3 regions of the Mesorhizobium sp. BHbdii genome follow, and region 2 is predicted to be linked to each of the others. Evidence: riboswitches for the same ligand, from Rfam matches in the RefSeq annotation. Region 2 holds a riboswitch; each other region holds the start of a gene.
What was found. Region 2 has a riboswitch for thiamine pyrophosphate ahead of thiC (phosphomethylpyrimidine synthase ThiC). Riboswitches for the same ligand answer to the same signal wherever they lie in the genome.

Region 1 (10,511 bases), on a different contig from region 2:
TCGGTGAGGCCGATCATGAGCGCGCCTCCAGGAAGCCGCCATAGCGGTTAAGCCGCTTTTCCAAGCGCGTCTGCAATGCCGACAGCACCGAGCTCAGCGCCAGATACAGGGCCGCCGCCTCGATATAGAGGATCAGCGGCTCATAGGTGGTGGCGACGATCCGCTGCGCCGCCTGGAACATTTCCGGCACGGTGATGGCGGCGGCCAGCGATGTATCCTTGACCAGCGAGATGAAGGTGTTGGACAGCGGCGGCACCGCCACGCGGCCGGCCTGCGGCAGTATGGTGCGCCGCATCGCCTGGCTCCAGGTCATGCCGATCGAGTAGGCCGCCTCCCACTGCCCCTTGGGCACCGAGCCTATGACGGCGCGGATGATTTCCGACGTATAGGCGCCGATGTTGAGCGTGAAGCCGATCAACGCGGCTGAAAAAGCGTCGAGCAGGATGCCGACCGAGGGCAGGCCGTAGAAGATCAGGAAGAGCTGCACCAGAAGTGGCGTGCCACGGAAGATCCAGACGTAGAAGCGGACCACGGCGACCAGCGGCTTCGGGCCGAACAGCCGGACAAGCGCCGCAACCAGCCCTACGAAGAGACCGAATGCGAACGACAGGAGCGTTAGCGGCACGGTGAAGATCAGCGCGGCCCATAGCAGCGTCGGCAATGAGTCCAGCATCAATTGCAGCCAGTGCGGCACGAAAACCCTCCTTGCGAGATTGCCGCCCAAAACCGGCCCGGCAGCATCGAGGCGCGACCATACGATCGTCATATCACGCGAAAAGCGGCGGCCGTCAAAGACGGCTCGCCGCGATGCTTGCCATGCGGGCCGGCAACCGGCCCGCTCCGTGCGATGCGCTTACTTCGAAACGTCCTGGCCGAAATAGGTGTCGGCGATCTTCTGGTAGGTGCCGTCGGCCTTGATGTCGGCCAGTGCCTGATTGATGGCGGCGACCAGTTCCGGATCGCCCTTGCGCACGATGACGCCGGAATAGTCGGCGTTTTCTTCCTGCGCGGCGATCTTCACATTGGCGTCGGGCTTTTGCTTCTTGAAATCGAGGAAAGACAGGCTGTCGTTGATGGTGGCGTCGGCGCGGCCGGTAAGAAGCAGCTGGATCGATTGGTCGAAACCATCGGTGCCGACGAGCTCGGCGCCGTTCGTTTCGGCGAGTTTGCCGAAATTCGAAGTCAGCGACTGCGCCGCCTTCTTGCCCTTGAGGTCGGCAAAGCTCTTGATATCGGTATTGTCGCCGCGCACGATCAGCACCGCCTTGGAAGCGATGTAGGGATCGGAGAAATCATACTTGGCCTTTCGCGCCTCGGTGATGCCGACCTGATTGATGACGGCGTCATAACGCTTGGCGTCGAGGCCGGCGATCAGCCCGTCCCATTTGCCTTCGAGGAATTCGGCCTTGACGCCGAGGCGCTCGGCAATCGCCTGGGCTATCTCGACGTCGAAGCCGACCAATGCACCCGAGGCATCATGATAGGTGAAGGGGGCATAGGTGCCTTCGGTGCCGACCTTAAGGACGCCGACCTGCTTGATCTGATCGAGATTTGCGCCGGTATGGCCTGATGTGACGGCCAAAACCTGCAGTGTTCCGGCGACGATAAGCGATTTGAGCCATTTCATTTTTCTGTGATCCCGTCCTTGGCCGACGTCCGGCGTATTTGTTGAGCGCCGGAAACTGACAGATGCAGCCTGGCGAAATAAGGAACCGGATTTCAAAAATAAGACGCTTTTGAAATCCAATTCTCAAAACCACGTCGAGTCACGCCAACCGACCGCGCAGCGACCGCCGCAACGAGCTTTCGCCAGTGCAATCCACGCGCCATCAGCCGCGGAACCATTCACCCGCGTGGCACGTTCTTGGCTGTTGTAGGGCGCGGCGTCGCCAATTCAACCACGATGCCAGCTCAGGGTCGAGCGATCGCACCGCAACGCCCGGAACAGGGAGCGTGGCATGATGGAAGATATGGCAGGGCGAACCATGGTCCGCGCGGCGATGAAAGCCCCCTATCTCGAGCGCGACGAGGAGCATCTTCTCGCGCTGCGCTGGAAGCAAGACAACGACCAGCAGGCGCTGCACCAAATCGCCATGGCGCATATGCGGCTGGTCATTTCCATGGCCTCGAAATTCCGCCACTACGGTCTGCCGCTCGGCGACCTGGTCCAGGAAGGCCATGTCGGCCTGCTGGAGGCAGCGGCCCGTTTCGAACCGGAGCGCGAGGTGCGGTTTTCGACCTATGCGACGTGGTGGATCCGCGCCTCGATGCAGGACTATATCCTGCGCAACTGGTCGATCGTGCGTGGCGGCACCAGTTCGGCGCAAAAGGCGCTGTTCTTCAATTTGCGGCGCCTGCGCGCCCGCTTGGCGAACGGCGCCGAGCCGATCTCGAATACTTCGCTCTACCGCGAGGTGTCGGTGGCGCTCGGCGTCTCGGAGGCCGACGTGGCGATGATGGACTCCCGCCTTTCGGCACCGGATAGCTCGCTCAACCAGCCGCTCGCCGACGATGCGGGCGCCACCGAGCGAATGGATTTCCTGGTTTCTGACGATCCTTTGCCGGACGAGGTCGTAAGCGACACGATCGATGTCGAACGCCGCTCTGTCTGGCTGAAAACGGCGCTCGGCGCGCTCAATGCCCGCGAGCTCAGGATCATCGAGGAGCGCCGGCTGAGCGACGAGGGCGCGACGCTCGAAGCCCTCGGCGAGGCGCTCGGCATCTCCAAGGAGCGCGTCCGCCAAATCGAGGCACGCGCCATGGAAAAGCTCAAGATAGCGCTGGTGAAGCAAAACCCCGAGTTTCTGGCGACAGCCGCCTGAATCTTATTTGTCGGTGATGATCTTGACCTTGTCGCCGGCGGACACTGCTGCACCGGGCGACATCGCGTTGAGCACCCTGAACAGGTCCAGCTTGCGATCGACGCCGACCATCTGCGCGGCGAGCGACCCCATGGTCTGTCCGGGCCGCACCGTGACAACGCGGATATGCAGCGGCTTCAGCGCCGCTTTCTCGGTTGCGCTCAAGATACGGAAGGAGCCGCTGACCGAGCGCGCCAAGGCATCCAGCGAGGTGCTGGCGGAAGGTGCCGCGGTCAACAGCCGGTAGACCTGACCGCCGGCGCGGATCACGGCGATGTCGAACTGCCAGCCCTCGGCGCTGGCATGCGCCGTCGCCGCCTCGTTGCCATTGATCGTTTCCTGGCGCACGCTGCTTTCGTCGAGACCGGCCACCCAGCCGCTGCGGATGTAGTCGGTCAGCGAGCGGCTCTTGTCGATCGAAACGCCGTCGAAGCGGATCGCTATGTCGCCTGGCCCGGTTGCCGTCACCGCCGCGGCCGAGTTGTCGATGATGAAGCCATCGGGCACCGAGAACGACACGCCGAGCCCTGGATGCAGGAAGGTTTCGCCACGCACATAGCCCTCTTCCGGTGTGTCGCCGTAGAGCAGGCCGTCTATACCGGCGAGGAAGGCGTCGCGGTCGCGCGTGCCGACGCCGGGCGCACCGAACTGGCGGGCATGACGCTGCGCCAGATCGATGCGTTGCGGCGTGTTGGGATGCGTCGCCAGGAAGTCGAGGCTGGCGTCGGTGGCGCCGCTGATAGAGCGGAAATCGGTGTAGGCCGACATGGACTGCAGGAAGCGGCCGGCGGCAAAGGGATCGAAGCCCGCCTCGCCGATCGACTTGATGCCGATGCCGTCAGCCTCAAGCTCCTGATTGCGCGAGAACTGGGCAAGCCGCAGCTTGCCACGGATCAGTGCCGCCTTGGCGGTCGGGCTGTCGCCGAGCACATCCGAGACGACCTTGGTTGCAAACCCCTCCTCAGCCTCGAGCTGCTGGCGCTGCAAGCCGTGGTTTGCAGTGACGTGGCCCATCTCATGCGCGATGACCGCGGCGAGCTCGGCCGAATCGTTGGCCAGCGCCAACAGGCCGCGCGTGATGTAGAGATAGCCGCCCGGCAGCGCGAAAGCATTGACGTTGGGCGAATTGAGGATGGTGATGCGGTAGGTCTGGGTCGGGTTGGCGGACACCACGGTCAGGCTGCCGACGACCTTGGCGACCATACGTTCGAGCTTGGGATCGGAATACTCGCCGCCATAGGTGGCGAGGATGCGCGGGTGCTGCGCCTTCGCCATTTCGGCGAGCTTGCTGTTGGCTGCGACATTGTCGACCGTGATCGGTTTGTTGGAAGGCTGGAAGCCGGATTCCTGCACGTCCGGAGGCGTGAACATCTGGCAGCTTGCCAGCGCCATGGCAAAGCCGGCCAGCGCGAGGAAGCGCGCCAGTGGTTTCCTTCTCACTCTGTCGGTGCCGGTCGGCAGAACAGCTTCCTTTCGGGTCTCAGCACATGGCCCTGAAAATCGGGCATCGATTTTCAGAAAGGATCATACGCACAATCAACTGCCACAGCGTCCTTCGCGCCCACGAGCACGCATGACACCGAAGTGGCAAATCACAACCTATGCCGGACCAGTATCGGAGGACCTAGCCACACTACTTTGACCATGGCAAGCAAGCACCACATCGCCTGAAGCCGGTTTGGCCGTAAATTATGTCCGCTTCCGGGCAACATCTCGTGATCCCGCGCCAAACGGACCTGCACCGATATAGTGCCGGAAGGCTTCCGGTCCAGCCTTGGTGAAAAAATCGGCGACAGTCCCGGTTGCGGCAACTGTGGCATTGTCCAGGAACACCATGTCCTTGCCGATACGGTGGGCGTCCTCCGGCTGATGCGTGACGAACAGCACCGTCATGCGCCGCTCTGCATGAACGTCGGCTACCAGATCGAGCATGTCGTCGCGCAAGGCCGGTCCGAGCGAGGCGAACGGTTCGTCGAGCAAGAGCACCGGCCGGTCGCGCACCAGGACGCGGGCGAGCGCGACGCGTTGCCGCTCGCCACCGGAGAGTTCGCGCGGCAGGCGCTGTTGCTTGCCGGCAAGGCCGACGCGCTTGAGCGCCGCGGCGACCGCAGCGTGGTCGGCCTCGGTCAGCCTGAGCGACGGCGAGCGGCCAAGGCCGACATTTCGTTCGACCGAAAGATGGGCAAAGAGATTGTTTTCCTGGAACACCATCGACACCGGCCGCGCCGAAGGCGGTTTGGCGCCGAAATCGGCGCCGCCGATCAGCACGCGGCCCGATCGCGGCCTCTCGAAGCCGGCCACCAGATTGAGCAGTGTCGATTTTCCCGAACCGCTCGACCCCATGATGGCGGTGATCTTCGAGGCGGCGAACTCGACATCGAATAAAAACGGCGCTTCGCCATAGCTGAACGAGACCTTTTCCAGCCGCACAGCCGTACCGCTTTCACTGTTGAGCGTCATGATTTTTCTCCCCCCCGTCCCAGCCAGTCCGCGGCCAGGACAAGCGCGAGACAGACCAGGCCGAGCAGCAATGCCAGGCCTGCCGCGTCCATAGTGCGGTAGCTGCCCATGCGCGACAGCAAGAGATAAGGCAGCGTCTGCAGGGAGTCGCTGCCGAACAGGGCAATGACGCCGAGATCGCCGAGCGACAAAGCCATCGCGAACGCGAAACCGGTGGCGAGCGGCCGCCGCAGCGACGGCCAGTCGACCAGCCGGAACCGGTCCCAGCCCGAAATGCCAAGCAGTAAACAGAGCCGTTCGTGGCGTTCGCTCGCCGCATCATAGCCGGGGCGAATGGCGCGGATGGCAAACGGCATCGCCATCACCGCGTTGACGGCGACGACCATGACAGGGGCGATGGCAAAGACATCGCTGAAAGTACGCAGGAGAAGGAACCAGCCGGCGCCGATTACGATGGGCGGCACGACGAGGACGAAGCCGGCGCCGGTATCGGTGGCGTATTCGAGCAGCGTCTTGGCGTCGACGCGACGCCTCAAGGCCAGCGCCCGTCGTGCCATGACGAGCGACAGCGACAGCGCCACTGAAAGCAGCGCCGCCAGCAAGGCGAGCACGGCGCTGGTCAGCGTTGCCTGCCGCACCGCGCGCTCGGCCGCCAGCCGGCCGAGATCGGCCCCAAGGCCTGACGTCACCGTGGCCGCCATCGGCCCGGCGACGAACAGCAATGCCAGAACGATCAATGCTGCGTTCAGCACGGTCTCGGCCGTACCAGCCGAAAGATACCGGCGCGGTGCCACCGGCAGGTTGGCGTCGCCGACGGTGTTGGCGCCAAGCCGCATCAATGCAAGCACCACGATGAAGGTCAGCGCGATCTGCAGCAGTGTCAGCGTGACCGCGCGGGCAGGATCGAAATCGAAACGCAGCGCCTGATAGATGGCGACCTCCAGTGTCGTCGCGCCCGGCCCACCGCCCAGCGTGAGCACGATGGTAAAGGATGTGATGCAGAGCATGAAGACAAGCCCGGCGACCCCTGGCAGTGCCGCACGCAGCGTCGGCCATTCGATCAACCGGAATGCGGGTCTGGCGCCCATGCCGAGCTGGCTCGCCAGCCGCCACTGGTCGGCCGGCACCGTCGCCAGCGCCTCGAGGAACAGCCGCGTCGCCAGCGGCAGATTGAAGAAGACATGGGCTACGAGGATGCCGGACAGGCCGTATATGCCCGGCCAGCCCTGACCGCCAATCGCGGTGAGCACGCCGGCGAAATAGCCGGCACGGCCATAGAGAGCCAGAATGCCGAGTGCGGCGACGATGGCCGGCAGCGCAAGCGGCACGGCGAAGAGCTGCAGGATCAAGGCACGACCAAAGAAGCGCGGATGCCGCGACAGCGCCCGCGCAACGAACAGCGCCGGCACCACGGAAAGCAGTGTCGACAGCAAAGCCTGCCACAGCGTGAAACGGGCGACACGGAAGAGGTAGGAATCGAAAGTCGACGCGGCGCCGGTCGGGTTGCGCGTAGCTTCAAGGATGAGCCCGGCGAACGCTCCGCCGATCAGCAGCGCAACAGCGGCAAGCGCGATGGTGCCGGCGGTGACGCGGGGATCGGCAGGATATCCGGTATGCATGCCGCCCTGCCTGGTTCAACGATCGTCGAAGCAGAAAATATGGCTGAGGCCGAGTTCCCGCCCACGCCCCTCTGTCCTGCAGGACAGAGGGGGGCACCGTAAGGTGATCATCTTTCAATCACAAGCTACTTGCTCATCACCGACAGCCATTCGTCGACCCAGGCCTTGCGGTTGGCGGCGACCTCTTCGGGGCTGAACAGCAAAGTCTTGGTCGGCTTGACGAGCTTGTCGAAGGCCGGATTGAGCGGCTTGTCAGTTTTGCCGGCAGGAAACATCCAGTTGGTCTCGGGGATGACATCCTGGAATTTCGGCCCGGTCATGAAAGTCAAGAACTGTTTCGCCAACGGGTTCTTCGCACCCGTGGTGGTTATGCCGGCAACCTCGATCTGCAGATACTCGCCCTCCTCGAAGGACGCCGCCTGATAGCGTTCGGTGTTTTCGGCGACCATGTGATAGGCCGGCGACGTGGTATAGGACAGCACCATCGGCGCCTCACCCTTGGTGAACAGGCCATAGGCCTCGCTCCAGCCCGGCGTCACGGTGAGCACCTTTGCCTTAAGCTTGGCCCAGGCTTCCGGCGCCTTGTCGCCATAGACCGACCTCACCCACAACAGCAGGCCGAGACCGGGCGTCGAGGTGCGCGGATCCTGGATAACGATCTTCTCATCGGCATTGCCGTCGACCAATTCCTTCAGGCTCTTCGGCGGGGTCTTTAGCTTTTCGGTGTCGTAGACGACGGCGAAATAGCCATAGTCGAACGGCACGAAAATATTGTCGCTCCAGCCACCCGGCACATTGACGTCGATGACGACGCCATGCGGCGAAAACAGGCCGGTGGCCTTGGCTTCGGCCGTCAGATTGGTGTCGAGGCCGAGCACGATGTCGGCCTTGGTTGCGGCGCCTTCCAGCTTGACGCGGTTGAGCAGGGCGACGCCGTCGGCGACCGCGACGAATTCGAGAGTACAGCCGCATTCGGCCTCGAAGGCCTTCTTCACCGCGGGGCCTGGACCCCAGTCGGCGGTGAAGCTCTCATAGGTATAGACGGTGAGTTTTTCCTGCGCGGATGCCGGCCCGATGCCGGCGAGAAGGGCCGCCGCAAGCAGCATTGCCGAAACAAGAGTGTATAAAAACGTGCGCATCGGCGCCTCCTTCGTTCACGTTGAAAGGAATTGAGGCGTCGGGCTGTCCGAAACGTCTAATCCCTCCGCCGGTACAAACCGGATCAGGTTCAGCGGGTTGGCATGGTTGCCTCTCAGCTGGTCCGCGAAGATCGCGTCCAGCACCCCGTTAGAGCGTTTCGACACATAGGCCCGGCCCAGGTGTGGCGCAAGCGGAAGTTTGCCGGGCATCCGGAACGCGGCCTTCCGTTTCGCAAGCAGGGCTGGTAAGGGCCACGCATATGAGCAAATTCACCATCCTGCTTGGCGGCGATCTTATCCGCACGCCGCTGCTCGACCGCCAGGTCGCTGGCACGCGTGTCATCGCCGCCGACGCCGGCATGAGCCATGCCCGGACGCTGAGCCTGACGCCGGAACTCTGGGTCGGCGACTTCGATTCGGTGCCGGCGGATTTGCCGGACGAGCTGGCCGCCGTGCCCCGCCAGGTGTTTCCGGCAGAAAAGGACAAGACCGACGGCGAACTGGCTATCGCCGCCGCGCTCGAACGCGGCGCGACCAGCCTCGTGCTTGCCGGCGCGTTCGGTGGCAAGCGGACCGACCACGCCTTCTTGCACCTGGCGCTCAGCGTCCGACTGGCCGAGGCAGGGACGGAGGTGCTTTTGACCAGCGGCGCACAGGAAGGCATCCCCTTGCTTCGCGGAAAGGTCGGCTTCGACTACGCCGATGGCACGCTGTTTTCGATTCTCGGCTTTTCCGACCTTTCCGGCCTGAGCGTGACCGGCGCCAAATGGCCGCTGAACCATATCGAGATGGCGTTCGGCTCGTCGCTGACCATTTCCAATGAGGTCAAGGGCCGGCTTGAAATCGCGCTGGGCAGCGGCCGCGCGCTGTTGCTCGCCCACCCATTCCCCCTTACCGAAAGCTGACATGGCGCCGCCACTTCTCAATCTCGACGGGATAAAACTGACCTTCGGTGGCACGCCGCTGCTCGACGGAGCGGAACTGACGGCGTCGGCGGGCGACAAGATCGCTTTGGTCGGCCGCAACGGCTCGGGCAAGTCGACGTTGCTCAAGATCGCTGCGGGATTGATCGAGCCGCAGGACGGCGAGGTGTTCCGCCAGCCTTCGGCGACAGTGCGCTACCTGCCGCAAATGCCCGACATGGATGATTTCGCCAGCGTCCGCGCCTACGTCGAGGCGGGGCTCGGACCCGCCGACGATCCCTACCGCGCCACCTATCTGATGGAGCATCTCGGCCTGTCCGGCGACGAGCGGCCGAACGATCTCTCCGGCGGCGAGGCGCGCCGTGCTGCCCTTGCCCGCGTCATGGCGCCGGAGCCCGACATTCTCCTCCTTGATGAGCCGACCAACCATCTCGACCTGTCGGTCATCGAGTGGCTGGAGGAGGAGCTTGGCCGCACCTCTTCGGCGCTGATCGTCATCTCGCACGACCGCCGTTTCCTCGAGCGCGTGTCACGCGCCACTGTCTGGCTCGATCGCGGCCAGACCCGCAGGCTCGACAAGGGCTTTGGCCATTTCGAGGAATGGCGCGACAACGTGCTGGAAGAAGAAGAGCGCGAGCAGCACAAGCTTGGCCGCCAGATCGTGCGCGAGGAGCACTGGTTGCGCTACGGCGTGACGGCAAGGCGCAAGCGCAACATGCGCCGGCTCGGCGAACTGCAGACCCTGCGCCAGCGTTTTCGTGGCCATCGCGGCGCCGAGGGTGCGGCGACCATGGTGGCCAGCGACGCCGCCGAATCCGGCAAGCTGGTGATCGAGGCCAAGAACATCGAGAAGAGCTTTGGCGATCTTACCGTGGTCAAGGGCTTCTCGACCCGCATCCAGCGCGGCGATCGTGTCGGCTTGGTCGGCCCGAACGGCGCCGGCAAGACGACGCTGCTGAAGATGCTGACCGGCGAATTGAAGCCGGATTCAGGCTCGGTGCGGCTCGGCACCAATCTGGAGATCGCCACGCTCGACCAGAAGCGCGAGGCGGTTGACCCGGCCGAAACACTGGCGCAATACCTCACCGACGGGCGCGGCGAGAACCTTGTCATCAATGGCGAGCAGCGCCACGTCGTCTCCTATATGAAGGATTTCCTGTTCAAGCCGGAACAGGCGCGCACGCCGGTGCGCGAGCTTTCGGGCGGCGAGCGGGCGCGGCTGCTGCTCGCCCGCGTGCTGGCGCGGCCGGCAAACCTGCTGGTGCTCGACGAGCCGACCAACGATCTCGACATGGAGACACTGGAACTGCTTCAGGAACTGGTCGCCGGTTTTGCCGGTACCGTCATCCTGGTCAGCCACGACCGCGATTTCCTCGATCGCACGGTGACCAGCCTGATCGCGCCGGACGGCGGCGGCCGCTGGATCGAATATGCCGGCGGCTATTCCGACATGCTGGCGCAGCGCGGCGGCACCAGACTGGACGATCGCAAGGCACGGCCGCCAAAGGC
Region 2 (10,511 bases):
CGCGCATCTTTGCCGCGAGGCCGGCATCGATCCGGCGACCGAGCCGATCCCCGTGCGCCCGGCGGCGCATTATCACATGGGCGGCGTGGCGGTCGACGACGCCGGCCGCACTTCGCTTGAAGGCCTGTGGGCCTGCGGCGAAGTCGCATCGACCGGGCTCCACGGCGCCAACCGGCTTGCCAGCAACTCCCTCATGGAGGCGGTCGTCTCGGCATCCTGTGTTGCCGAGAGCGTGGCCGGCGCATCCCGGACCTATCGACGTCGCATATCTTCCTCCTTTGTACCCTCGCGGCCGGACCCTTCCGGCATCCGTCCGACCGTCTCAGCCGCACTCGGCATCATCCGCGATGGCGAGACGCTGCGCGAAGCCGCGGGAAAATTGCTGCAAATCGCTGCCAACAACGCGGCGGCGTCCGATCCAGCCATGGTCGCTCTAGTGATCGCCATTGCCGCGCTTGGCCGCGAGGAGAGCCGCGGCTCGCACTTTCGAAATGATTTCCCCGGACGCGATCCAGATGCGCGCCGCTCTCGGCTCACTCTCAAGTCGGCAATACAGGCTGCGGTCGCCCTTAGCTGGCGGGTCCCGACACGGAGCACATCAATTGAAGTCAATCTCACCCCTGCCCCCACCCTGATAGAACCGATCGTGCGGACTGCCCTCCTGGAAGATCTGGGCAGAGCCGGCGACCTGACGAGCGATGCGGTGATTCCCCGTGAATGCACTGCCAGTTTGGTGCTCAAGGCCCGGCAGCCGGGTGTCGTCGCCGGGCTCGATCTCGCAGCCTTCGCCTTCCTGCTCGTCGATCCGGCGATCGACATGCACGTGCGACGGCCGGACGGGAGCGACATCTTCGTGGGCGAGACGATCGCCAAGGTGACCGGCCCGGCGCGCGGCCTGCTTGCGGCCGAGCGAACCGCTCTCAATTTCTTGTGCCGGCTGAGCGGCATTGCGACAGCCACGGCGGCAATCGTGGATGCGGTGCGCGGCCACAAGGCGCGGATCGTGTGCACCCGCAAGACGACGCCCGGTCTGCGCGCGCTCGAAAAATACGCCGTGCGCGCCGGCGGCGGCGCCAATCACCGCTTCGGGCTCGATGACGCGGTGCTGATCAAGGACAACCACATCGCCATTGCCGGCGATATCCGCACGGCCATCGAACGGGCGCGGGCCCGCGTCGGCCATATGGTCAAGATCGAGGTCGAGGTCGACACGCTAGATCAGCTCGAGATCGCGCTCGTCTCGAAGGTCGACGCGGTTCTCTTGGACAACATGTCGCTCGAGGATCTGGCGCGGGCAGTGGCGATGGTCGGCGGTCGCGCGATCACCGAAGCGTCGGGCCGGGTGACGCCGCAGACAGCGCCGGCAATCGCAGCAACCGGCGTCGATGTGATCTCGGTCGGATGGCTCACCCACAGCGCGCCGATCCTCGACATCGGTCTCGATGCGCCGGTCGACACAAACATCTGCACGCATCTGAACTGATGGACGGACACGCAACCGTGGCCTGGAGGGAATGAATGCGAAAAATCGTCGCCGACAAGCTGCACGGCATCCATGTGACAGGCGCCGATCTCGACTATCACGGCTCGATCACGCTCGATCCCGACCATTGCGAGCAGGCCGGCTTCCTGCCGATGGAATTTGTCGAGATCTGGAACAGGAATTCCGGGGCGCGAATTTCGACCTATGTGATCCTCGGCGACCGCGGCTCGCGCTGCTGCATCCTGAATGGCGCGGCCGCCCGCACCTGCCAGCCCGGCGATCCGTTGATCATCTGCAATTCGGCTTATGTGGAAGAAGCCCAACTCACCGCGCTCAAACCGCGGGTGCTGACCTTCGACCGTGACAACCGGATCACTGGGCGGCTGACCTATTCGGTCGAGCGCGATGGGACGGGCTACCGTTTTGCCATCCTCGACGAGGCCGGCGCCGCCCTCCCCGTCCCCGCGCTGGTCGGCCAATCATGACGATCCCCCTCCAGCCACGTCGCACCTGCGCACCACCGCATTTTAGAAGGAACTTGACCATGACGAAAGGATCGAATGACAGGCCGGACAAGGATCCGGCCGTCTCTCCATCTGACGAAGACCCTTTTGAGCCATCGCATGCGGGCGGCGCCCAAGGCGTGCGGAACGACGCTCCGGTTGCTCGCGGCGGCCGCTTCGCCGCGATCGCGGCGCGGCTTCAGGAAAAGCGCGAAACTGGCAGAGGCTCGAAGCAGTGAGCCAAAGGCTGCCATGCGACCGGGGCGAAGCGCTCACCTTCATCAGCGAACAGGTGAGGGAGCTACACCAGATGGCGTCTGCTCACCGGCTTGACCTCCTCGCCTACTTCCTGGACATGGCCTACCTCCAAGGCGGCGACACGATCCGGACCGAGTGTCCCTACGCCGAACGCGGGACCGCGGAGCAAGCTTCGGGCAGGGGGTTGGCGTGCGGTGAGTCCATTGCGGACCCGGCGGGTCCGATCGACGGGCGCGTTTTCCAGGTTCCGGCTCCGGCCGGCAGACACAAAACAGGTTCGGGCGCCTCGTCCCCGCAAACATCCCCAGAGGCTGATCCGCCTTCAAGGGTAATCACCATGACGACCGACACAACCGTGGAACTCACGTCGAACCCGGCGGCGGCACTGTCCCCTGGCGGCCCGTCCCGCTGGCACCGGGATGCCGCCCAGGCCATCCACGACATGCCGTTCAACGACATGCTCTTCCTGGCGCACACGATCCATCGCCAGAACTTCGACCGCAACCGGGTGCAACTGTCGCGGCTCCTGTCGATCAAGACCGGCGGCTGTCCAGAGGATTGCGGCTATTGCAGCCAGTCCGCGCACCATGCGTCGGGGCTCAAGGCCTCAAAACTGATGGAGGTCGAGCGCGTCATCGCCGAGGCGAGGAAGGCGCGTGACGCCGGCGCCACGCGCTATTGCATGGGCGCGGCCTGGCGCAGCCCCAAGGAGCGCGACATGGAGGAGGTCATCGCCATGGTCGAGGGGGTAAGAGCGCTCGGCATGGAAACCTGCATGACGCTCGGCATGCTCGAACCCCAACAAGCCGCGCGGCTGAAGGCGGCGGGCCTCGACTACTACAACCACAACATCGACACCTCCGAGCGCCACTACGGCGAAATCATCACCACCCGCAGCTTCGCCGACCGGCTGGAAACCCTCGAAAATGTCCGCGAGGCCGGGATAAAGGTCTGCTGCGGCGGCATTGTCGGCATGGGCGAGGACAAGGCCGACCGGATCGACATACTGGTGACCCTCGCCAACCTGCCCGAGCCGCCGGAAAGCGTGCCGATCAACATGCTGATCCCGATCCCGGGCACGCCGCTCGAACATGCCGAGCCGGTCGATCCGATCGACTTCGTGCGCATGATCGCACTCGCCCGGGTGATCATGCCGCAGTCCGACGTGCGCCTCTCGGCCGGCCGCACCGCGATGAGCGACGAACTCCAGGCGCTGTGCTTCTTCGCCGGCGCCAATTCGATCTTCGTCGGCGATACGCTGCTCACGGCCGACAATCCCGGCGAGGACAAGGACGGCGCTCTCTTCAGGCGCCTTGGCATCAAGCCCACGGAACGCGAAGCCCAATGACCGGTTATGGCACGATCGGCGAGCGGCCGCTCGACCGCTATGCGGCGAGCCTTGCCGGGCTCACCCGCAGGCATCGGTTGCGCCATCTGACCGGGCCCGAGGGGATCGATTTTGCCTCGAACGACTATCTTGGGCTCGCCCGCTCGAAACGGCTGGCGGATGCGGTGGCGATGGCGATCGCCGCCGGCACGCACGTCGGGGCGACCGGTTCGCGGCTGCTGCGCGGCAACACGCCTGAGCACGAGGCGCTCGAGGCGAAGGCCGCCCACTTCTTCGGCGCCGAGCGGGCGCTGTATTTCGGGAGCGGTTATGTCGCCAATACCGCGGTGCTGACCACCCTGCCGCAAAAGGGCGACCTGATCGTGCTCGACGAACTCGTCCATGCCAGCGCGCATGAGGGCGCCCGGGCCGGCCGCGCCGAGGTAAGGTTGGTCGCGCACAACGATGCCGACGCGGTAAACGACGCCATCCATGCCTGGCGCGCGACCGGCGGCACTGGCCGCCCCTGGATCGTGGTCGAAAGCCTTTATTCCATGGATGGCGACAAGGCGCCGCTGACCGACCTGATCGCGGTGGCCGATCGCCATGACGCGTTTCTCTTCGTCGACGAGGCCCACGCGACAGGCGTGTATGGCCCGAACGGGCGCGGCCTCGGCCATGATTTCGAGGGCCGCGACAATGTCGTTTCGCTCCACACCTGCGGCAAGGCGCTGGGTGGCTCCGGCGCTTTGGTGACCGGACCGACGGTGCTCCGCGACTATCTCGTCAACCGCTGCCGCCCCTTTATCTATGCCACCGCCCCCTCGCCGTTGATGGCGGTCGCGGCAGCGGAAGCGCTCGATATCCTTCGCGACGAACCCGAGCGCAGAAAACGGCTGGCCGAACATGTCGCCTTTGCCGGCGAAGCGATCGAGCTGCGCTGCGGTGTTGCGCCGAGCGGCTCGCAGATCCTGCCCTTTCCTGTCGGCGACAATCATCGCGTCATGGCGTTTGCCGCGGCCCTGCAGGGTCGCGGCTTCGACGTGCGTGGTATCCGGCCGCCGACCGTGCCGGAGGGCACCGCGCGGCTCAGAATCTCGCTGACGCTCAATATCGAAACGGCCGACATCGCCAATCTGGTCGAGGCGCTGGCCGAACTGCAGCGCATCACACGATGAGTAGAACCTTCGTCATCACCGGCACCGACACCGGCATCGGCAAGACCGTGCTTGCCGCCGGTCTCGCCGGCCTTTTGGGCGGCAGCTACTGGAAACCAATCCAGGCGGGGCTCGACGGCGAGACCGACAGTCAGACGGTCGCGCGCCTCGCCGAATTGCCCGACGAGCGGATCCTTCCAGAGGCCTGGCGCCTGCTGAAGCCGCTGTCGCCGCATCGCGCCGCCGAGCTCGAGGCAACCGAAATCGACCCCGACCGTCTCGCCCTGCCGGAAGTCGCGGGACCCCTGATTGTCGAGGGCGCCGGCGGTCTGATGGTGCCGCTCACCCGCAGGACCCTGTTCATCGATGTCTTTACCCACTGGCGCGCTCCCGTCGTGCTGTGCGCGCGCACGGCGCTCGGCACCATCAACCACACGCTCCTGTCGATCGAGGCGCTGCGCCGGCGCGACATCCGTGTGCTCGGCGTCGCCTTCATCGGCGAAGCGATGCCCGACACCGAATGCACGATTGCTTCGATGGGCGAGGTACGCGTGCTCGGCCGGCTGCCCCCGCTCGATCCGCTGACGCCTGAAACGCTGCGGCGGGCGATGAGCACCCATTTCGACAAGGCCGCGTTCGATGAGGTCTGCGCATGAGCCGCTCCGCCGTCTGGCACCCGTTTACCCAGCACGCCATCGAACCGCCGCCGACGACGATCGCGCGCACCGAGGGCGCCTGGCTCGAGACGCGCGAGGGCAAGCGCATCCTCGATGCGATCTCGTCCTGGTGGGTGATCACCCATGGCCACCGCCACCCGAAAATCATGGCGGCGATCCGCGACGCCACCGAGACGCTCGACCAGCTGATCTTCGCCGGTCTCACCCATGAGCCGGCCGAGCAACTGGCCTCGGCCCTGGTCGGGATGGCGCCGGCCGGCCTCGACCGGGTGTTTTATTCAGACAGCGGTTCGACCAGCGTCGAGGTCGCGCTGAAAATGGCTCTCGGGTATTTCCGCAACATCGGCACGCTACGCTCGCGCATCGTCGTGATGGAGCACGGCTATCACGGCGACACGATCGGGGCGATGAGTGTCGGGGCGCGCGGCGTCTTCAACGCCGCCTATGAGCCGCTGCTGTTCGAGGTCGACACCATCCCCTTTCCGGCCGTGGGCCGGGAGCAGAAAACCCTCGATGCATTTGAAGCCGTGACACGCGATCGCAGCGCCGCCGCTTTGATTGTCGAACCACTGGTGCTGGGCGCCGGCGGCATGCTGATCTATCCGGCACGAGTGCTGGCCGAACTGAAGGGGATCGCCGAGCGTTCCGGAACGCTGTTCATCGCCGACGAGGTGATGACCGGCTGGGGCCGCACCGGCACGCTGTTTGCCTGCGAGCAGGCTGCAATCGCGCCGGACATATTGTGCACCTCCAAGGGGCTGACGGGCGGCGCGGTGCCGCTCGCGGCGACGCTTGCCACCGATGCGATTTTTGAGGCGCACTATTTGAGGGACCGGACAAAAACCTTCTTCCATTCGAGTTCCTACACGGCCAATCCGATCGCCTGCGCGGCCGCACTCGCCAATGTCGGCATCTGGCAGGAAGAACCGGTGCTGGAGCGGCTCGCCGCCCTGGCGCGGATGCAGGACGAGAACTTGGCGCGATTCCGCGACGATCCGCGATTCGAGAATGTGCGCGCCATAGGCACCATCGCCGCGCTGGCCCTGTGCGTCGAGGGTGCCGGCTATCTCGCCGAAATCGGCCCAACGCTGCGTGCCTTGTTCCTCGAGCGTGGATTGCTGGTGAGGCCGCTCGGCAATGTCATCTATGTCATGCCGCCTTATTGCGTGACGTCGGACGAGCTCGACCGCCTCTACGACGCGATCGACGAAGCGGCCGACCTGGCGGGCAACGGCCAATGAACCGTACGGCGCGCCTAGTCGGGTTTGGCCATCATGTCCCGGGCCGAAAGGTCGAGAATGCCGAGATCGAGCAAAGCCTCGGACTGGATGCCGGCTGGATCGAGCAGCGCACCGGCATCCGCTCGCGCTTCTGGGCGGAGCCCGGCGACACGCTTTCGGGCCTCGCGGCCAAAGCGGGTGCGATGGCGCTGGACGATGCCGGCATCGATCGCAAGGACTTTGGCCTGCTCCTTCTTGCGACTTCGACGCCGGACCATCTGCTGCCGCCGAGCGCGCCGCTGGTGGCGCACCGGCTCGGCTGCGAAAACTCGGGCGCGGTCGATCTCGCCGGCGCTTGCGGCGGCTTCATCTATGCGCTGACCTTCGCCGAGGGGTATGTGCGCCTGCACAACCGACCGGCCGTCGTGATTGCCGCCAACATATTGAGCCGTAGGATCAACCCGGCCGAGCGTGCAAGCGCGGTGCTGTTCGCCGATGCCGCAGGCGCGGTGGTGCTCGTACCGTCCAGCGATCGGGCCCACGGCATTCTCGGGGCGTCCCTGAGCGCCGACGGCGGAGGCTATGGCCTGATCCGGATCCCGGCCGGCGGCAGCAGCCGTCCCTTCTCGGAAGAGATCGACATCGGTGACACACGAATGACCATCGCCGACGGACGCCAAGTGTTCGTCAAGGCGGTCGACATGATGAGGCGCTGTTCTGAAGAGGCGCTGGCGGCGGCCGGCCTCTCTGCCGACGACGTCACCCGCTTCGTGCCGCACCAGGCCAATGCCCGTATTTTTGACCCCGTCGGAAAGGCACTCGGCATCGCCGACGAGCGCATCGTCAAGACGATCGCAGAGTATGGCAATTCGTCGGCCGCGACGATCCCGCTGTCGCTGTCGGTCGCCCATCGTGCCAGATCAATTGAACCTGGCGAGAACCTTCTGCTGGTGGCTGCCGGGGCCGGGCTCACCGGCGGAGCGCTGGTGGTCGGTTTCTAACTCGGCAATCGGCATGTGGTCGCTCGGGTGCCCGGCAGGAGGACTGTGCTCGCTGCCGGGCATGTAGGCCTTGGGAGCGGTACGTTGCGCGATCAAAATAACAGGTCCTGACCGATGCCAACTTGCTAATCCTTTCGCTCGTTGGCCGCATTGCTGCGATATCCTTGCAAAAGCGCCCGATGTGGATCGAGGCTCAGATGTCGGGTTGCGTTCGCAGGTCATCACTCCGGGCCCTCGATTCACGCATCAAGCCGCTTCGGCGAGACTGCTTTTGACGGCGGCCGGCGCGAGGCCTATTGGCGAGGCACTTGGTGGTGGCGTTGGGCCTGCAGGGTCGGGCTGTCTCGGGGCGGCGCTGGTCGAGGCGCTTTTTCTTGCTTTTCAATGTTATCAACAGCTGCGCTTGTTTCTGGACCAATCTGTTGCGGGGACCCGTATTCCCGCCAATTCTCGTTGCAATGGCCCGCCTGGTCTGAAGTTGCCTTCGCGTGCTTCTGGCTCAACGGCAGTTGACAGGACGGCCGCGCTTCCTTCAGTTTGAGTGCCTCACCAGGGGAGTCCCGGCAAGGGGCTGAGATACTGCTATCGTGCGCAGTGACCCGTTGAACCTGATCCAGTTCATACTGGCGTAGGGACGGTGCGAGGTTTCGCGGGTCGGCCACCCGGCTTCGGCATTCGGGCAATGACCCGACAGCAAGCGAAGCTTCACTTCCTCCTCACCGCGTGGACTGGGTCTCCGTTGCACTGAGCAGGGAGGCTCACCATGGATACCCGGAACGACCCCAAACCTCAGGTCACCACTGGTCCCCTGCCCGCCTCGTGCAAGGTGTACAGGCCCGGTACCATTCATCCTGAAATCCGCGTGCCGATGCGCGAGATCGCCGTGCACCCGAGCGCCGGCGAGCCTCCGGTCACGGTCTACGATTCCTCCGGTCGCTACACCGACCCAGACGCGTCGATCAACATCGAAAAGGGGCTGCCGCGTCTGCGCGAGGGATGGATCGAGGCACGCGGCGACGTGGTGCGCTACGACGGACGCAGCGTCAAGGCGGAAGACAACGGCTTTGCCACCGGCGACCGGCTCACGCCGCAGTTTCCCGAGCTCAACGGGCCGCTGAAGGCCAGGGGCGGCAAGGCGGTCACCCAGCTTGCCTATGCGCGTGCGGGCATCATCACGCCGGAGATGGAATTCGTTGCCATCCGCGAGAATCTCGGCCGGGAGGAACTGAAAACGAAGCTCGCCCGCGATGGCGAGAGTTTCGGCGCCGTGATCCCCGATTACGTGACGCCTGAGTTCGTGCGCGACGAGATCGCGCGCGGCCGCGCCATCCTCCCGGCCAACATCAACCACCCGAAATCGAAGCCGATGATAATCGGCCGCAATTTCCTGACGAAGATCAACGCCAATATCGGCAACTCGGCGGTGACTTCTTCGATGGCCGAAGAGGTGGAGAAGATGGTGTGGGCCACCCGCTGGGGCGCCGATACGGTGATGGATCTTTCCACCGGCCGCAACATCCACAACATTCGCGAATGGATCATCCGCAATTCGCCGGTGCCGATCGGCACCGTGTCGCTCTACCAGGCGCTGGAGAAGGTGGGCGGCATCGCCGAGGAGCTCTCGTGGGAGGTCTTCCGCGACACACTTGTCGAGCAGGCCGAGCAGGGCGTCGACTATTTCACCATCCACGCCGGCGTGCGGCTAGCCTACATCCCTCTGACCGTGGACCGTGTGACCGGCATTGTCAGCCGGGGTGGTTCGATCATGGCCAAGTGGTGCCTGGCACACCACCGGGAAAGCTTCCTCTACGAACATTTCGAGGAAATCTGCGACATCTGTCGCGCCTATGACGTGTCGTTCTCGCTGGGCGATGGGCTGCGCCCCGGATCGATCGCAGACGCCAACGATGCCGCCCAGTTCGCAGAGCTTGAGACGCTTGGCGAACTGACCAGGATCGCCTGGGCGAAGGACTGCCAGGTGATGATCGAAGGTCCCGGCCATGTTCCCATGCACAAGATCAAGGAGAACATGGACAAGCAGCTTGCGGTCTGCGGCGAGGCGCCGTTCTATACGCTCGGACCACTGACGACCGACATCGCGCCTGGCTACGATCACATCACCTCGGCCATCGGGGCGGCGATGATCGGCTGGTTCGGCACGGCGATGCTCTGCTACGTGACGCCCAAGGAGCATCTGGGCCTGCCCGACCGCGACGACGTCAAGACGGGCGTGATCACCTACAAGATCGCGGCCCACGCGGCGGACCTCGCCAAGGGCCACCCCGCGGCGAAGGTGCGCGACGATGCGCTTTCGCGCGCGCGTTTCGAATTCCGCTGGGAGGACCAGTTCAATCTCTCCCTCGATCCCGAGACGGCGCGGTCGATGCACGACGAGACCCTGCCCAAGGAGGCGCACAAGGTTGCGCATTTCTGCTCCATGTGCGGCCCGAAATTCTGCTCGATGCGCATCTCTCACGACATACGGGCAGAGGCGCAGAAGGAGGGCATGGCCGCGATGGCGGAGAAGTTCCGCGACCGCGGCGACCTCTACGTGCCGGTCGTGGATAGCGAACTCCATCGCTTGGACGGCGTCCAGGAAGGCTGACGATGCACGTGCTTGTCAAAGGCGCGGGCGTGGCCGGTCTCGCCGTCGCCCATGAACTCGCCAGTTGCGGCGCCGATGTCACTGTCGTCGAGCGACAGCCCGCCATCGGCGGTGGCGCGTCTTGGCTCGCCGGCGGCATGCTCGCGCCCTATTGCGAGCGGGAGAGCGCCGAGGAAGACGTGATCCGGCTGGGCCTGCCCGCCGCGGAGTGGTGGGAGGCTGCACTTCCGGGCAGCGTTTGCTTCAACGGAACGTTGGTTGTCGCGCCGTCTCGCGATAT
Region 3 (10,511 bases), on a different contig from region 2:
TCGGCGAGCCGGCGATCAAGGCGATGGTCGCTGAAAGCGTCAGCGAGTCGATGCGGCTCGAAAACGCAATGCGGCAGGTTCGCACCAATCGTACGCTCGTCGTCCTGCACTACGCTCCGGTCGTCGAGACAGTCGCTGGCGAGCCATTGGAGATTTTTCCGTTCCTGGGCTCGTCGCGCCTGGCGGAGACGATCGATCGGTTCAAGGTCAGCGCCGTGGTGCATGGCCACGCGCATCGCGGCGTCTATGAAGGTCGCACGCCCGGCGGTGCCCCGGTATATAACGTCGCCATGCACGTGGCGAAGCCGACCGGCCGTCCTTACGCCTTGCTCGAAATCTGAAACACCCTGTGGGTGGTCAGCGGTCGATCTCGCCGAACACGATATCGAGCGACCCGATGATCGCAGCGACATCGGCGATCATGTGCCCCCGCGACAGAAAATCCGTCGCCTGCAAATGGGCAAAGGACGGCGCCCGGATCTTGCATCGATACGGAGTATTGCTGCCGTTCGACACCAGATAGACGCCGAATTCGCCCTTCGGCGCCTCCACGGCGGCATAGACCTCTCCGGCGGGCACGCGAACACCCTCCGTGTAGAGTTTGAAATGGTGGATAGTCGCTTCCATCGAGCGTTTCATCGTCGCCCGCGGCGGTGGCGTGATTTTGTGGTTTGGAATTGCCACCGGCCCTTGGCCCTCGGGCGATCGCAATTTTTCCAGGCATTGCTTCATGATCCGGACCGATTGGCGCATTTCCTCCATGCGGACGAGATAGCGGTCATAGCAGTCGCCGTTCTTGCCGATCGGAATGTCGAAATCCATCTCGGGGTAGCATTCATATGGCTGTGCCTTGCGCAAATCCCATGCCGCTCCCGACCCGCGCACCATGGGGCCGGAGAAGCCCCAGGCCCAGGCGTCGTCCTGCCCGATCACACCGACATCGACATTGCGCTGCTTGAAGATGCGGTTGCCGGTGAGCAATTCGTCGAGGTTGTCGCAGACCTTGAGGAACGGGTCGCAGAAAGCCCAGATGTCGTCCAGAAGCTTCGCAGGCAAGTCCTGATGCACGCCGCCGACCCTGAAATAATTAGCATGCATGCGGGCGCCGGAGGCGCGCTCGTAGAAAACCATCAGCTTCTCGCGCTCGGCGAAACCCCAGAGCGGCGGGGTGAGCGCGCCGATGTCCATGGCCTGTGTCGTGACGTTGAGGAGATGCGACAAGAGCCGGCCGATTTCGCAAAAGAGAACACGGATGAGCTGTCCGCGCTTCGGGACCGAGATTTCGAGCAGCTTCTCGGCGGCGAGGCAGAACGCATGCTCCTGGTTCATCGGCGCCACGTAATCGAGCCGGTCGAAATAGGGCAGGGCCTGCAGATAGGTCTTGTACTCGATGAGTTTTTCCGTGCCGCGGTGGAGCAAGCCGATATGGGGATCGGCGCGGTCGACGATCTCGCCGTCCAGTTCCAGCACCAGCCGCAGAACGCCGTGAGCAGAGGGATGCTGCGGCCCGAAGTTGAGGGTGAAGTTGCGAACTGCGGCTTCGACCATGACGGTGTTCCCGCCGTACTGGGTTCTTACGGCCGAAGCCGAGTGCTCCGGCCGCCACGCCCGGACCGCCGATCAGGTCGTTGTCTGGATGATCAGCGTCAGCGTGCCATTGCCATCGATGTTGGCGGCGACAACTTGCGAGGAATCCAGGCCGCTCGCCGCCAGCGCCGTTGCTGCCTGCGGCGACGCATCGATCGAGCTCTGCAGGGTAAGCAAATCTTCAACGCTGGTCTGGGTGATCACGGCCTCGGCTTGTGTTTTGAGCTCCGGAGGCAAATCCTCCAGGGCGACGATCGCAATGCCAGTAAAGTTCTGGTCGGTGAAACCTTGATCCGGCACGGCTTGGTCGGGCAGGGCCTGGTCAGGCGGCGTCTGGTCGGGCAGGGCTTCCGGGGCAGTGGGTGCGATTTGGGGAAGCTGCGGGTCGGTGGATTGCGCGTGGATCGGCTGCGCCAAGGCCAATCCCGAAAGGACGGCAATCGTCGTCAACATGCGCATGATCGTTCCTTCCGTTTTCCGGTTTGCTCGGGGAGGATCACTTGGTGACCACACAACCATTGTGCCGGATTATGGTTCCCGGTCCGTCAAGGATAAGGCCGTCGGTGAGTACATGCGTCAGGCCGACGCTACGCAACGGCGAATCGATCGATGACCCATAGCCATGTCCCGTCGCCCTGGCGGCGGGCGACCTCGGCGGTTACGGTGCCATCGGGAAGGCGGGTTGACGTGAGTGCCAAAATCTCCGCTGATAACAGGCGGGGACTGATTTTCCGGCCACAAATTTTCGGCCCGTTGCGGTGATGTCCGCGAAGAGTGCCCGGATCGCTTCGCGGCCAAGCGTCAGTTGCCCTTCACCGCTGTCGACGACGGAATGCGGCTCAAAAAGCGCGGCCATGCCGTGGACGTCTCCCACCCACTGCCGGGAAATCAGCAGGCGCTCCAAATCCTGGGGCTCACGCGCCGGCTCACGGCCTGGCTCATCGGTCATGGCGACATTCCGCCGAAGTCCCCAGTCTCATCAACTAGAGGCTCTCATCAACTAGAGGCTCTCATCAACTACAGGTTCTCACGAACTGCAGGCTGCCGCGAAGGCCTTAGCGGCTTGGGCACTGCCCTTGAGGGAGACATCGTAGGTGGATTCGCCGCCAAGGTTGATGTGAAGACTGCTTCCGGATGCGATCCAGCTCAAGAGGGGGTCCTTGGCGCTGGCCTTGAATACCGGCATTGCGACGCCAAGCTTGTCGTCGATCACGCCCCGGCCGACATAGAGCCCCGAGCCCGGACCGCCTGAGATGCCGACCGTGACATAGTTGCCGTCCTTCAGCCATTTCAGGGTGTTGGTCAGGGAAACCTGGATTTCCCCAGATGATTTGACACAACTGGCGACGAAGTCCCGATCGTCGGTTTCCCCATGCGTCAGAACGATCGGACCGCTGCTTTCCGGTATCGGCGAGACCACTTCGAATTTGAACGCCGTCGGCTTTCGCAGGTCTGGCGAAAGCGTGCAATCGAAGCGAATATTGGACCAGCCCTTGTCGTCCGAAAGGCTGCCCAGACCCGACAAGCGGTTGTCTTGCAGCGTGAGCGGCTGTTCGCTTCTGCTGGCACTGGCGTCGACCGTGCCCAAGAAGAATCGTGTCCGAACCGAGCCTTTCTGGCCCGAACCTTCCTGGAAAAACTGCGCTCCACCCTCGCAGGCCCATACGGCACGTTGCAGATCGTTCGAATTCTTCGACAGATCGGCTGGCAGCGTTGGAGCCTCGGCAGCGAAGGCAATCGTTGAGGCCGACATAAGTGCTATCTGAATCGTTGCTAATATTGTTCGCTTGGTCATGTTCACTTTGGTCTCTCATCTTCACGTTGCAGCGAATGATCGTCGCCACGCCGTCATTATCTATCGATGTTCTGTACCAAAGCGTTCTATTCTTCGTTAAAGTTTGTGGCAAGACGAGATATCGCGGTCAGCAACGCGCCATTCGGCGGCGCCGGCGTGGCGCCGGTGGCTACGGCTGTCATTAAGGAAGTCGGCGATCCTTGCAGCCAACTTCGCCGAGGCGAAGGTGAGCAGCCGGTCGTGATGGACGACGGGCTCGCCGGTCTCATTGTCCCAGATGTCGAACCGGCAGCTTGGGTTCGGTATGGCTTCGAAACGGTTCTTCATATCGATGGTCCCGGTCGTTTGGTTGCCTTGGGCGGTCTACGGCGCCTGGGCCGTGCGGGCGCGCTTTCGCAGGCGCTGTTGGCAAACAGCAGAAGGTCGGCCCTGGCCCACAGCAGGTAACAGGCAAGCAATGTCAGCGGCGCGGCAACAAGGGCAGGGGAACCGCCCAACCACACCTCAGGCAGGCGGCGCCCATCGACAGCGCCGCCGCGAGCGTCGCCGGCAGGCGGCTGGCCAGCACCGGCTGGCCGAACAGGAACGGCGCTATGCCAAGCCCGATGGCGCCGATCCCCGATAGGAGATCGGCGAGGCGGTTAAAAGCCGGATCGGGGACGTCCGCCCGGCCCAGGCGCGGTGATAGACTTCGCCGCTGCAGAAGAAGACCAGCGTCGCCAGCGTCAGCGCCACCGCACCGCTGCTGCCAGCGAAATAGTCGAACAGGCCGGCGCCGCCCATGCCGGACCCTTGGGGGGCGGTGAGCTGGATCGTGACGCCCATCACCAGCCCGAGCGCGTTGCCAAGATTATAGTAGCCGCCAGGACCGGTCATACGCGCCCGGATCGCCGCCACAAATCGTGAAAGCGCCTCCGCGGTCCGGCCAGAAGCCGCAGCCTTCGGTTTCGCGTCAAGACTCGACGCTTCGAAGGACAAGAGATCGGCCAGCGCCGAGGCAGTGCGCCATTCGGATTGCGCGTCGTCCCGGCGGAATGGCGTGTGATCGTTGTCGAGCCGCATCGGATCCTCCTAGTCATGGGCCGACGGTTTCGGAGAGCTTGAGGCCTCCGGTAATCGGCTGTGATCGACGGACCCAGGTTTTCGACCCCGACTTACGGATGGCTTACGTGCGTTTTTGGCTATGCTTTTAGCAGCGGGCACGCTCGCGCAGGTCGCCTCGGTTAGCTTGCCTTCGGCGCGAGGCGCTGCGCGACATGGTCGGCGATCGCCAGGCTTGAGGTCAGGCCGGGGCTCTCGATGCCGAACAAATTGACGAGGCTCTCCACGCCGTGCACCGCCGCGTCCTGGATGACGAAGTCGGCATTGGCTTCGCCGGGACCGGAGAGCTTCGGCCGGATGCCGCTATAGGCCGGCTGCAGGCTGCCATCGGCGAGGTCCGGCCAGTATTTGCGGACCTCGTCGTAAAAGCGCTCGCCACGCGCTGGATCGACGCGATAGTCGAGTTGATCCGTCCATTCGACGTCAGGCCCGAAGCGGGCGACGCCGTCGAGGTCGAGCGTCAGATGCACGCCGAGCCCGCCGGGTTCGGGTATGGGATAGACCAGTCGCGAGAACGGCGCCCGGCCGGCGACCGAAAAATAATTGCCCTTGGCGTAGCGTAGTTCTGGCACGAATTGCCGGTCGAGCCCGTCAAGCGAGCCGGCAAGTGCCGTGGCGCCAAGCCCGGCGGCGTTGATGAAGCGCGCGGTGGCGATTTCAAAGCCGCCGCTGGTGCTGTCGACCGTGTCGAGCACGATGCGCCCACTCTCGATGCGGCCGGCGACGATGCGGGTGTTGAGGCTGAGTGTCGCCCCGTGCTTCTCGGCGTCGCCCAGCAGCGCCAGCATCAGCGCGTGGCTGTCGATGATGCCGGTTGCGGGAGACAAAAGGGCCGCCGTGCATCGCAGCTTCGGCTCCAGCCTGCGCGCCTCGGCGGCGGTTAAGGGCGTCAGGTTGCCCGCGCCGCAAGCAGAGGCGTTGGCCAGGATGGAAGCGAGCACCGGCTCCTGTCCGGCATTCGTGGCGACGACGAGCTTGCCGCAGCGCGCATGCGGCACCGCCCGCTCCTGGCAATAACGGTAGAGCTTTTCCCGGCCTGCCACGCAGAGCCGGGCCTTCAGCGATCCGGCCGGATAGTAGATGCCGGCATGGATAACCTCGGAATTGCGCGAGCTAATCCCGGTGCCGATGGCGTTCTCGGCTTCGAGGATCAGGGTGTCCATGCCGCGCTGCGCCATCTCGCGCGCGATCGCGAGGCCGACGACCCCGGCGCCGGCAACGATGCAGTCGACATGGTCCACGATCAGGCCACCTCAGCCCTGTTGTTGTGCCTGGAGAGCCGTTCAACGATAACGACCCGGCGATGCGCACAGACGGCTTCGTGCAGGTTCTCGCGTTCTGCGGCCTCGAAGCTGAAATTCTGCATGTCTTCCGTCCATCCGCCAGCGCTTTCGAAAGGGCTTGACACCCTTACGAGAAACAGATGCATCAAACAGCATAATCCAAGAGGCGATGCGCGCCGAACGGCGGCAGGACCCAGTCCGGCATGCAGGACAGGAACCATCATGGACGCACGACCGAATTCTCCCGAAGCCCGCGACGTCAGCTACCACATGCACGCCTACACCAATGCCCGCAAGCATGAGGAGGCAGGGCCGCTCGTCATCGAGAAGGGCGACGGCATCTATGTCGAGGATCTGGCCGGCAACCGCTACATCGAGGCGATGGCCGGGCTTTGGAGTGTCGCGGTCGGCTTCTCGGAGAAGCGGCTGGTCGACGCGGCGGTGCGCCAGATGTCCAAGCTGCCTTACTATCACGACTTCGGTTCCAAATCGCATTCGCCGCTGATCGATCTCGCCGAGAAGCTTGTGCAGATGGCGCCAGTGTCGATGAGCAAGGCGTATTTCACCAATTCCGGCTCCGAGGCCAATGATACGGCCATGAAGATGATCTGGTACCGGTCCAATGCCCTCGGCCAGCCGGCACGCAAGAAGATCATCAGCCGCAATCGCGGCTATCACGGCGTCACCATTGCCGCGGCAAGCCTGACCGGCCTGCCCAACAACCACATTTCCTTCGACCTGCCGATCGCCAATGTGCTGCACACGTCGACGCCGCACCATTGGCGCGAAGCGCTGCCAGGCGAGAGCGAAGAGCAGTTTTCGAGCCGGCTTGCCGACGACTTGGAAAAGCTGATCCTGGCCGAGGGCCCGGAAACCATCGCCGCCTTCTTCGGCGAACCGATCATGGGCGCCGGCGGCGTCATCGTTCCGCCGGCCGGCTACTGGGAGAAGATCCAGGCGGTGCTGTCGAAATACGACATCCTGCTCGTTGCCGACGAAGTCATCTGCGGCTTTGGTCGAACCGGCGAAATGTTCGGCTCGCAGACCTTCGGTATCAGGCCCGACATCATGGTGCTGTCGAAACAGATCTCTTCATCCTACCTGCCGATCTCGGCCCTGCTGATCAACGAAAAAGTTTTCGAGCCGATTGCCGACGAAAGCAATCGGATCGGCACCTTCGGCCACGGCTTCACCGGCGGCGGCCATCCCGTAGCGGCCGCGGTCGCGTTGGAGAACCTGAAGCTGATCGAGGAACGCGATCTCGTCGGCAATGCGCGCACGGTCGGCGCGCATATGCAGAAGTGCCTGCGCAAGTTCGCTTCGCACCCGCTTGTCGGCGAAGTGCGCGGCGTCGGCCTGATCGCGGCGGTCGAACTGGTCGGCGACAAGGCGGACAAGACGCCGTGGGAGACGGCCGGCGCGCTGGGCGGGCTCGTCAACGGTTTCATGCAGCAGAACGGCGTGATCTCGCGCAACATGGGCGACGCGCTGGCCTTCTGCCCGCCGCTGATCATCACCGAACCCCAGGTCGATCAGGTGGTCGACGCGTTTGAAAGATCGCTCGAAGCCGCGGTCAAGCAGGTCGGATCACAGAGCTGATCAGGTCATCCGAAGGGAGAGGCTGAACGGGCGTTGGTGGCTGGCGAAAGCCAAAGCGGGATCCGATCTCCCCCGCAAGCGGGGGATCGGCAGCTTCGCCGGCGCCGCCAAGCTTGGCAATTGCTCTGAAGCGATTGCCTTGGAGCGATTGCCCTAGACCCATACTTGAACATCCTTTGCGCGGGTGCTACGTCGCTCATATCGACAGGGGCGCTCCGTATTGCCGGGGCTGAGATGGTGGGCGTCAAGCCTTCGGTCCCTCAAGCTGATCTGGGTAATGCCAGCGGAGCGAGGCGACCATGTTTTCAGGTGCACAGATTTCCCTGTATCCGATGTGCGACGATTTCGTCGGCGTCATCCTTAGGGCACTTTCGGCGATGGATCCCTATCGACCGAATTTCCGCATCGAGACCGACGACATCTCGACGCTGATCGTCGGCCCGCCCGAACAGCTTTTCCCGGCCATGCGCGATCTCTTCGCATCGGCGGCGGCAAGTGGCGTGCATTGCGTGTTGTCGGCAACGGTGTCGCGTGGCTGCCCTGGCGAGCCTGACGATCCGATCTGCACACCGCTTTCCGGCAGCAGCCACGAGCCGTCCCTGGCCGAGCGCATCGGCGCGGCGCGGGCGCATGTCGACGGTGCGAAAAAACTCGGACAAGAGGTCGCCGCGCAGTTCTCGCTCTATCCGCTCGGCGAGGGCCACCACATGGACGAGATCTACGGCTGCATCGACTTCCTCAAGGCCTCGGGGGTCTTTGACAGGTCGAAGAATTTCTGCACGAAGCTGAGGGGCGACGCTGGACCGGTGTTCGCGACGGTGTCGGAAGCTTTCCTTCGCTTCGGCGCGCCGCAAGGCCATGTCGCGCTCGACCTTACCGTGTCGGCGAACAGCCCGAGCCCTCGTTAGCCTTGGCTGTCAACAGGTTGCAGCGAGATCCGAGACGGCATCCGGAACGACCACCAGCTTGCCGACGAAATCCTTGGCAATGAAATCCGCCTGGGCGCGGTGGAAATCGGAGAGCTTGTAGACGCCGCCGACCAGCGGTCGGATCTTCTTGTCCTCGATGTAGCGCACGATACGGCGGAAATCGTGTCGTGTGCCCTGACTGGACCCGTGCAGCTGCAACTGCTTGAGATACATAGTGCGCAGATCGAGCTGCACGACCGGGCCGGCAATCGCGCCGGCCGTCGTGTAGCGACCTTCGGGCCTGAGGATGCGCAAGAGGTCGTTGAACATGGCGCCGCCGACCAGGTCAGCAACCACGTCGATCGGCCGGCCCTCGGTCGCTGCGTTCACGGCGGCGGGCAGGTCGGCGATGCCACGAGTGATCACCGCTTCGGCCCCGATGTCGAGCACCGCCTGTTCCTTGCCCTTGCCGACGACGGCATAGGGGATGGCGCCGCGCGCCCGCGCCAGCTGCACGATGCCGGAGCCGACGCCGCCAGAAGCGCCAGTGACCAGCACACGCTCGCCAGCTCTTAGTGCGGCACGTTCCAGCATCTGTTCGCCCGTGAGATAGGCGCAGCAGAAGGTGGCAAGTTCGACATCGGTCATTTCGGTATCGACGACATGGGCGTTCTCGGCTGGCACAGCCTGGTATTCGGCATAGCCGCCGTCACGGCCGTGGCCCATGTAGTCGATGTCGGCGAGGGAATCGTCGTCGCGGTTGTAGATCGAGAAATCGACCATCACCCGCTCGCCGATACGGTCCGGCGAGACGCCATCGCCGAGGGCGACGATGTGGCCGACCGTGTCTGTGCCCTGGATGCGCGGGAAAGTCAGCGTGTTGCCTTGGCGGCGCCAAGTCGATACCGCGGCAGCATCTTCCTCCGTGCCATAGGCGCCCTGACGCACCCAGACATCGGTGTTGTTCATGCCGCAAGCGGTGACCTTGACCAGCACTTCACCTGGGGCGGGCGAGGGCACTTTCACGTCGGTGCGGTAGACGAGCTTTTCCGGCCCGCCGTGACCGGTCAGCTGCACGGCGGCCATGGTGGCGGGGAGGGTTTTGGTCATGGCGTCCATGTCGATCTTCAGATGTTTGCAAACACGCTTTTCACCGCATCGGCCGTCTTCGAGACGATGATGTCGGCCTCTTCGCGGGTGAGGCAGAGCGGCGGCGCAAAGCCGAGAATGTCGCCCTGCGGCATGGCGCGGCCGATGACACCGCTTGCGGCGAGGGCGGTTGCGACCTGCGGCCCGATCTTTTGCGATGCATCGAAGAACACGCGATCATTTCTGTCGGCGACGAACTCGATTGCCGCCAGCATGCCGTCGCCGCGCACCTCGCCGACGTTTTTGTGGCCGCCGACGGCTTTCGCCAGTTCGGCACGGAAATAGGCGCCTGTCTCGGCGGCGTTGGTCACCAGGTCCATCTCGTCGATCAGTTCGAGGTTGGCGACACCGGCGGCAACGCAGATCGGATGCGCTGAATAGGTCCAGCCATGGCCGAGCGAGCCGAGCTTGTCGGAACCCTGCACCAGCACCTGCCAGACCTTGTCCGAGACGATGACGCCCGACAGCGGCGCATAGGCCGAGGTCAGGCCCTTGGCGATGGTGATCAGGTCGGGCTTGATGCCGTAATGGTCGGAGCCGAACATGGTGCCCAGCCGGCCGAAGCCGGTGACCACTTCGTCGGCGACCAGCAGCACGTCGTATTTCTTCAGCACCGCCTGGATCTTTTCCCAATAGAGGGCGGGCGGCGGCACAATGCCGCCGGTGCCGAGGATCGGCTCGCCGATGAAGGCGGCAACCGTGTCCGGGCCTTCAGCCAGGATCATCTCTTCGAGCTTGTCGGCGCAGTATTGGGAAAACTGCTCCTCGCTCAGCGAGCGGTCGGTACGGCGGAAATAATAGGGCGCCTCGGTGTGCAGGATCGGCGCACGCGGCAGGTCGAAGGCGTTGTGGAACAGGTCGAGCCCAGTCAGCGATCCGGTCATGACGCCGGAGCCGTGATAGCCGCGCCAGCGCGAGATGATCTTCTTCTTCTCCGGCCTGCCGAGCACGTTGTTGTAGTACCAGATCAGCTTGATGTTGGTTTCGTTGGCGTCGGAACCGGAGAGGCCGAAATAGACCCTCGACATGCCTTGCGGGGCGCGGTCGATGATCATCTTGGACAGCGTGATCGACGCCTCGGTGCCGTGG

Region 1: linked by a shared signal. The riboswitch ahead of thiB (thiamine ABC transporter substrate binding subunit) and the one ahead of thiC (phosphomethylpyrimidine synthase ThiC) in region 2 are both predicted to bind thiamine pyrophosphate.
Region 3: linked by a shared signal. The riboswitch ahead of ACWTU8_RS03000 (YkoF family thiamine/hydroxymethylpyrimidine-binding protein) and the one ahead of thiC (phosphomethylpyrimidine synthase ThiC) in region 2 are both predicted to bind thiamine pyrophosphate.

Annotation. Positions count from the first base shown of each region.
Region 1 covers NZ_JBSPKX010000005.1:275,275-285,785, forward strand. Annotated here, with positions in the region: gene ACWTU8_RS24860 (amino acid ABC transporter ATP-binding protein) at 1-17, opposite strand, end outside; gene ACWTU8_RS24865 (amino acid ABC transporter permease) at 14-694, opposite strand; gene ACWTU8_RS24870 (amino acid ABC transporter substrate-binding protein) at 854-1,627, opposite strand; gene ACWTU8_RS24875 (RNA polymerase factor sigma-32) at 1,959-2,822, shown strand; gene ACWTU8_RS24880 (M48 family metalloprotease) at 2,826-4,253, opposite strand; gene thiQ (thiamine ABC transporter ATP-binding protein) at 4,551-5,321, opposite strand; gene thiP (thiamine/thiamine pyrophosphate ABC transporter permease) at 5,318-6,940, opposite strand; gene thiB (thiamine ABC transporter substrate binding subunit) at 7,066-8,079, opposite strand; TPP riboswitch at 8,123-8,237, opposite strand; gene ACWTU8_RS24900 (thiamine diphosphokinase) at 8,340-8,984, shown strand; gene ACWTU8_RS24905 (ABC-F family ATP-binding cassette domain-containing protein) at 8,986-10,511, shown strand, end outside.
Region 2 covers NZ_JBSPKX010000013.1:34,416-44,926, forward strand. Annotated here, with positions in the region: partial or broken gene ACWTU8_RS30210 (L-aspartate oxidase) at 1-595, shown strand, start outside; gene nadC (carboxylating nicotinate-nucleotide diphosphorylase) at 647-1,483, shown strand; gene panD (aspartate 1-decarboxylase) at 1,519-1,968, shown strand; gene ACWTU8_RS30225 (hypothetical protein) at 2,028-2,225, shown strand; gene bioB (biotin synthase BioB) at 2,687-3,592, shown strand; gene ACWTU8_RS30235 (8-amino-7-oxononanoate synthase) at 3,589-4,749, shown strand; gene bioD (dethiobiotin synthase) at 4,746-5,384, shown strand; gene ACWTU8_RS30245 (adenosylmethionine--8-amino-7-oxononanoate transaminase) at 5,381-6,646, shown strand; gene ACWTU8_RS30250 (beta-ketoacyl-ACP synthase III) at 6,643-7,626, shown strand; TPP riboswitch at 8,168-8,279, shown strand; gene thiC (phosphomethylpyrimidine synthase ThiC) at 8,390-10,231, shown strand; partial or broken gene ACWTU8_RS30260 (FAD-dependent oxidoreductase) at 10,234-10,511, shown strand, end outside.
Region 3 covers NZ_JBSPKX010000001.1:625,754-636,264, forward strand. Annotated here, with positions in the region: gene ACWTU8_RS02950 (metallophosphoesterase family protein) at 1-341, shown strand, start outside; gene ACWTU8_RS02955 (NADH-quinone oxidoreductase subunit D) at 358-1,548, opposite strand; gene ACWTU8_RS02960 (hypothetical protein) at 1,621-2,046, opposite strand; gene ACWTU8_RS02965 (hypothetical protein) at 2,246-2,536, opposite strand; gene ACWTU8_RS02970 (hypothetical protein) at 2,615-3,175, opposite strand; gene ACWTU8_RS02975 (hypothetical protein) at 3,479-3,709, opposite strand; gene ACWTU8_RS02980 (hypothetical protein) at 3,974-4,444, opposite strand; gene ACWTU8_RS02985 (NAD(P)/FAD-dependent oxidoreductase) at 4,606-5,724, opposite strand; gene ACWTU8_RS02990 (hypothetical protein) at 5,727-5,849, opposite strand; gene ACWTU8_RS02995 (aspartate aminotransferase family protein) at 5,989-7,365, shown strand; TPP riboswitch at 7,562-7,674, shown strand; gene ACWTU8_RS03000 (YkoF family thiamine/hydroxymethylpyrimidine-binding protein) at 7,665-8,273, shown strand; gene ACWTU8_RS03005 (alcohol dehydrogenase family protein) at 8,283-9,392, opposite strand; gene ACWTU8_RS03010 (aminotransferase) at 9,401-10,511, opposite strand, start outside.